DNA from 2 places in the Methylobacterium sp. Leaf106 genome. Region 2 is predicted to be linked to the other one. Evidence: predicted binding sites of a transcription regulator. Region 2 holds the regulator's gene; the other holds the start of a gene.
The links. Region 2 encodes HrcA, which represses chaperone genes, less so after heat shock. Its sites were predicted from a motif close to GTTAGCACTCNCNNNNNGNGAGTGCTAAC; they were not measured.
Positions count from the first base shown of each region.

Region 1: the regulator HrcA is predicted to act here: its motif matches at 1,463-1,491, upstream of groES (co-chaperone GroES).

Region 1 is NZ_LMNB01000001.1:554,575-557,984, forward strand. Features, by position in the region: gene ASF34_RS02790 (lipopolysaccharide biosynthesis protein) at 1-241, opposite strand, end outside; gene ASF34_RS02795 (magnesium transporter CorA family protein) at 344-1,345, opposite strand; gene groES (co-chaperone GroES) at 1,560-1,847, shown strand; gene groL (chaperonin GroEL) at 1,942-3,410, shown strand, end outside.
Region 2 is NZ_LMNB01000023.1:405,367-408,776, forward strand. Features, by position in the region: gene ASF34_RS23695 (DUF1236 domain-containing protein) at 1-288, shown strand, start outside; gene hrcA (heat-inducible transcriptional repressor HrcA) at 699-1,796, opposite strand; gene ASF34_RS13640 (glutaminase) at 2,010-2,939, shown strand; gene ASF34_RS13645 (helix-turn-helix transcriptional regulator) at 2,969-3,410, opposite strand, start outside.

The sequences.
Region 1 (3,410 bases), on a different contig from region 2:
GGACGGCGTAGGCGCGGTCGAGCCCATGACGGATCCAGGGTTCCTCCTGCCGGACGCGGTTGGAATAGAACCGGGTGGCCGAGAGCCGGAGCCATTCGAAGACGAGGGTGTTGAGGACCACGGCGCCCGTGGTGGCGAGGCCGAACAGGCCGAAATCCGCCGGCCCCATCAGCTTGGCGAGGAGCAGGCCGAGGCAGAAATTGAGCCCGGCATTCAGGATGAAGGCGGCGATCACGGCCATACGGTCGACTCTGGTCGCCGGAGGCCCGGCTCTGCTCTCGATCCTTGCGCGCCGGCCCGAAAAGAATTCCCTAAATCCCGAACCCGGCCGGTCGGCCCCGCGTCAGAACCAGCCGCGCAGCTTGAAAAAGACGACCGGGATGATCGCGCTGATGACGATCAGCGACAGACCATAGGGATAGCCGTAGACCCAGTCGAGTTCCGGCATGTGCTTGAAGTTCATGCCGTACATGGAGGCGATGAGGGTCGGCGGAACGCCCACCACCGAGACCACGGTGAGCACGCGGAAGGTGTTGTTCTGCTCGATGTTGATGAGGCCGAGGGTGGCGTCGAGGAGGAACTGCACGTTCTCCGAAAGCCGGATCTCGAACTCGTCGAGGGAGGCGATGTCCCGGCGCAGGGTCTCGAAGCGCGGCATCTCCGTGGCGCCGAGGAGGTGCTCGCACTCACCGGCGACGAACGGGAGGATGCGCTCGAGGCCGAGCAGGCTCGAGCGGATCTTGCCGAGCGCCTTGCCCCGCCGGCCGACGCTGCGGAGGATGCGGCGGAGGGCCAGGTCGCGCCGACGCGGGGTCTTGCCGGAATCGCCGGCGACGCCCCCTGCCCTCACGTCGAAATCGAAGATCCGGGTGGAGAGCGCGTCGAGATCGGCGCCCATCTCCTCCAGGGCGTCGGCGAGGCTGTCGACCAGCTCCTCCACCAGGAGGAGGAAGATCTCGGTGCCGGTCTGGCAATCGCCGTCGCCGTCGCCGATGCGCTTCTTGACCTCCTCGAAGGCGCGCAGCTCGTTGAACCTGACCGTGATGAGCCGGTCCCGGGTGAGGACGAAGCCGAGCGGGGTCAGCTGCGAATCCACCTTGTCGAAGGTGATCATCGGGGTGGAGAGCGAGAGCCCGTTCTTGAGCCGCCGCAGGCGGCTCGAATTCTCGACCTCGCTCAAGGCTTTTCGCGAGGGGACGCGCAAGCCTGTGGCGGCCTCGATATGCTCCGCCTCCTCGGTGCTCGGATCGTTGAGATCGATCCAGATCGCGTGGCTCGGCACGCCGCCGCCATTGGCTGCGCCGGAATGCTCGACCGCGCCCTGCGGTCCCTGAAGACTGATCATGGGGTGATTGTCATCCGTCTGTCAGCGACCGGAGAGCAGAAGATGCTGCGCAAACGCGGCATGACGCGTCGTCCGCGTCTTGACTCGCAAGGGGCTTGAGCCTACCTCCGCCCTTGCTTTGGCACTCTTCGCTCGGGAGTGCTAACAGCCTGGGTTGGGCGAGCCCTTCGGCCGCATCAACGCCATCCATGAATTTGAAGCAAGAGGGCAGCTCATGAAGTTCCGTCCGCTGCACGACCGTGTCGTCGTCCGCCGTATCGAAGGCGAAGAGAAGACCAAGGGGGGCATCATCATCCCCGATACCGCCAAGGAGAAGCCGCAAGAGGGCGAGATCGTCGCCGTCGGCCCTGGCGCCCGTGACGAGGCCGGCCGGGTGAACCCGCTCGACGTCAAGGCCGGTGACCGCGTCCTGTTCGGCAAGTGGTCCGGCACCGAAGTCAAGATCGACGGTCAGGACCTCCTGATCATGAAGGAATCCGACATCATGGGCGTCGTCGCCTAAGGCGACCCGGCCCTCTTCCTTCTTCCCATCCAAGCCCTTCGAGCGCGCACTTCGATGAGCGCCTCAGGGCTTCGAACCTCATGAGGATTTGAACATGGCAGCGAAAGAAGTACGCTTCGGCTCCGATGCCCGCGAGAAGATGCTCCGCGGCGTCGACATTCTCGCCGATGCAGTGAAGGTCACGCTCGGCCCCAAGGGTCGCAACGTCGTCATCGAGAAGAGCTTCGGCGCTCCCCGCATCACCAAGGACGGCGTCACCGTCGCCAAGGAGATCGAGCTCTCCGACAAGTTCGAGAACATGGGCGCCCAGATGGTGCGCGAAGTGGCCTCGAAGACCAACGACATCGCTGGCGACGGCACCACCACCGCCACCGTCCTGGCCCAGGCCATCGTCCGTGAAGGCGCCAAGTACGTCGCCGCCGGCATGAACCCGATGGACCTCAAGCGCGGCATCGACCTCGCCACCACCGCCGCCGTGAAGGACATCACGAGCCGCGCCAAGAAGGTCGCCTCGTCCGAGGAAGTCGCCCAGGTCGGCACCATCTCGGCCAATGGCGACAAGGAAATCGGCGAGATGATCGCCCATGCCATGCAGAAGGTCGGCAACGAGGGTGTCATCACCGTCGAGGAAGCCAAGACCGCCGAGACCGAGCTCGACGTCGTCGAGGGCATGCAGTTCGACCGCGGCTACCTCTCTCCGTACTTCATCACGAACGCGGAGAAGATGGTCGCCGAGCTCGAGGACCCCTACATCCTCATCCACGAGAAGAAGCTCTCGTCGCTCCAGGCGATGCTGCCGGTTCTCGAGGCCGTGGTGCAGACCGGCAAGCCGCTCGTTATCATCGCCGAGGACATCGAGGGTGAGGCTCTCGCCACGCTCGTCGTGAACAAGCTGCGCGGTGGCCTGAAGGTCGCTGCCGTCAAGGCTCCGGGCTTCGGCGATCGCCGCAAGGCCATGCTCGAGGACATCGCGATCCTGACCCAGGGTCAGATGATCGCCGAGGACCTCGGCATCAAGCTCGAGAACGTCACCCTCCCGATGCTCGGCCGCGCCAAGCGCATCCGCATCGAGAAGGAGACCACCACGATCATCGACGGTCTCGGCGAGAAGGCGGACATCGAAGCCCGCGTCGGCCAGATCAAGGCGCAGATCGAGGAGACCACCTCGGACTACGACCGTGAGAAGCTCCAGGAGCGCCTGGCCAAGCTCGCCGGCGGCGTCGCGGTCATCCGCGTCGGTGGCGCGACTGAGGTCGAGGTCAAGGAGAAGAAGGACCGTGTCGACGACGCGCTCAACGCCACCCGCGCTGCGGTGGAAGAGGGTATCGTCCCCGGCGGCGGTACCGCCCTCCTGCGTGCCCGTGAGGCCGTCCGCGCTCTCCAGAGCGACAATCCGGACGTCCAGGCCGGCATCAAGATCGTGCTGAAGGCCCTCGAGGCCCCGATCCGCCAGATCGCCGCCAACTCGGGCGTCGAAGGCTCGATCGTGGTCGGCAAGATCACCGACAACACCTCTTCGATCACCTACGGCTTCAACGCCCAGACCGAAGAGTATGTCGACAT
Region 2 (3,410 bases):
CGAGGCGACAGTGGCGCCGTGCGCGGAGCCTATGGCCGGCTTGGTGCTCCGCAGCGGACGGAGTTTCGCCAGAACGTGCTGCGTCGCGGCATTCCACGCCTCGCCGCCGGTGCCTTCGCCCTGACGGTGGGGACCGCCATTGCTCGCAATTACACCCTTTACGACCTCCCGCCGGATATCGTTCGGATCGTGCCGGAATACGAAGACTACCGCTACGTCCTCGTCGATGATGACATCGTCATCGTCGATCCCGATACCTACGAAATCGTGGACGTCATTCGCGGCTGATCTCGGATCGGCGGTTTCCCCGAGAGGGGAGCCGCCGCAGGGCGAAGCATCTTCCTTTGTCGTCCGTAGCCGCGATGCCGGCCATAGCGATACTGGTGCTCAACAGCCGCGACGTGATGATGCGAAAGTAAGTCCAGAGGCTCCGGATCGGTTGTCATTGCCGATCCGGAGTTTCTACGTTTAAGCTTTTCCACCGATCTGTCGCTCTCTGCGAAAGGCTCATCCTCCGCCGGCATCGGCATGCGATCCTGTTTTGTCGCCTTCATCTCTCGGTTCGTGGTTTCCGCCGCCGACACCGCTTGGTCGTTCGGGCCTTCGGCGCGTCACAGGTTCTCAAAGGCAGAAACGGGTGTGCCTTCGCGCGGCCCACTCGGCTCGGGCGAGCCGGCCCTCACGGTGCCTGGTTTCGCTCAGCGGCCGCCTCGATCCAGCATCCGCGAGACCACCCTGGCGGTGTAATCCACCATCGGAACGATCCGTGCGTAGTTGAGCCTGGTCGGACCGATCACGCCGACGACACCGACGATCTTCTGCGAACCGTCCCGGAACGGCGCCGCGATCATCGATGAGCCCGAGAGCGAGAACAGCTTGTTCTCCGAGCCGATGAAGATGCGGACGCCCTCGCCGCCCTCGGCGCGGGAGAGGAGTTCGATGACGTCCTTCTGCGTCTCGAGATCGTTGAACAGCAGGCGGATCCGTTCGAGATCCTCCACCGCGCGCAGGTCGTCGAGCAGGTTCGCCTGGCCGCGTACGATCAGTTGGCGTGCCTCTGACGGCCCGACCGTGGTGGCGAGACCGGCATCGACCAGCCGCTCGGTGATGACGTCGAGTTCGCGCTTCATCGCCTCGCGGCCAGCCTCGATTTCCGCTCTCAAGCCTCCGAGGGTCCGCCCCTGCAAGCGGGCATTGAGGTAGTTCGAGGCCTCCTGCAGGGCGCCCGCCGGAAGGCCGGGCGGCAGGTCGAGGAGGCGGTTCTCCACCGAGCCGTCATCGGAGACGAGGACGACGAGTGCGCGGGCGGGATCGAGCCGTACGAACTCGATGTGCTTGAGATGGACGTTGCTCTTGGTCGTGACGACCACGCCCGCCCCCCGCGAAATGCCCGACAGCATCGACGAGGCCTCGGCGAGGGCGCTTTCGAAGGTGTGGCCCGACGCGGCGGCGCGCATCTGCGCCTCGATCCGCTCCTGCTCCTCGCGGCCGACATCGCCGATCTCCAACATGGCGTCGACGAAGAAGCGCAGGCCGAGTTCCGTCGGCAGGCGCCCGGCGGAGGTGTGGGGCGCGAAGATGAGCCCGGAATGCTCCAGATCCGCCATGACGTTTCGGATCGAGGCCGGGGACAAGGCCATCGGCAGGATCCGCGCGAGGTTGCGTGACCCCACCGGTTCGCCGGTCGTGAGATAGCTCTCGACGATCTGCCGGAAGATCTCGCGTGTCCGCTCGTTCAGGGCCGAGAGGGCCTGAAGTTGCTGCGACGAGGAATAGGGATGCGCGCGTTCGGTCACTGGGTGTTTCCTGACCGCCGATTGTGTCCGGCCCGGAGCCCGGGCACAACCTTTACCGGTGAGGCATAGCCGCCCTGTGGTCTGCTAATCCGTTTGCCGCCCGAACGGAACGGCCTTTGCGTTGCGTCGCCGCCCTCGCGAGCCTGCTCGCCGTGGCCGGCGGGTCTGGTTGACGGACCCGCCGCTCCCGTCCGTTCGGAGGAACACGCCGCCGTGCCCGACCTCGACACCGTCGTCAAAGAGATCGCCGAGGAGATGGCGGACAGGCCGGACCGGGGGGAGGTCGCCACATACATACCGGAACTCGCCCGGGTCGATCCGAAGGCGTTCGGTCTCGTCGTCATCGATGCGGACGGTCACGTGGCGGCGGGAGGCGACAGCGACACGCCGTTCTCGATCCAGAGCATCTCGAAGGTTTTCACCCTCACCCTGGCACTCGGCATGGCCGGCGACCGTCTCTGGCGCCGGGTGGGACGCGAGCCCTCGGGCAGCCCCTTCAACTCCATCGTCCAGCTGGAGCGCGAGCGCGGCATTCCGCGCAATCCCTTCATCAATGCCGGTGCCATCGCGGTCACCGACGTGATCCTGTCGGGCCATCAGCCGAGGGAGGCCCTGGGCGAGATCCTGCGTTTCATGCAGTTCCTGGCGCAGGATCCCACGATCATCATCGACGAGGCGGTGGCGGCCTCGGAGCTGCGCACGGGCTTTCGCAACATCGCGCTCGCCAACTACATGAAATCCTTCGGCGTTCTCGACAATCCGGTGGATTTTACCCTCGGCGTCTATTTTCACCACTGCGCCATCGCCATGTCATGTCGGCAGCTCGCCAACGCCACCCGTTTCCTGGCGCATTCCGGGCGCAACCCGCTGACCGGTTATTCCGTGGTCTCGGCTGAGCGAGCCCGGCGTATCAATGCGGTGATGCTCACCTGCGGTCACTACGACGGCTCGGGTGAGTTCGCGTATCGGGTCGGCCTGCCGGGCAAGAGCGGAGTCGGCGGCGGGATCATCGCCGTGGCACCGGAAAAGGCTTCGATCGCGGTCTGGTCGCCGGGCCTCGACGCATCCGGCAATTCCCATCTTGGCCGGATCGCCCTCGAACAGCTGACCAAGCGCCTCGGCTGGTCGATCTTCGGCGCTTGATCGCGCTCGCCCGGGCGCCTTTCCGGTCCTCAGCCCTCCGGCGCGTCCGCGGCCTTTCTATTCAACACAGCGAGGTAGTCCCGCAGGAGCCCCACGCGTTTCGGCCGGAAGCTCGCGCCCGCGAGTTCGGCAGCGGCGATCCGGTCCACTCTGAACATCCGGTGCGCCTCGCGCAGACAGCACCAAGTGAGGACCACCAGCTTGCGGTCGAGATAGACGATCGCAAGCGGCCAGATCGTCCGTTCCGTGATCCGCGCCTCACCGTCCGCGTAGCGGATCGTCACCGCCTCTTCGCGCCAGCACCCTTCGCGGATCACCGCCGTGGCGGGGGAGGGGGCGAAGCGCTCCTCGGAGCGCCGGACCTTCGAGACCGCGTGGAGCAGGTGCTGTTGGCCGGTATCGGGGAGGGTCGCCGCCACCTTGGCGAGCACTGCGGCGGCGGCCCTCGCCAGCGCCGGATCCCCCATGTGC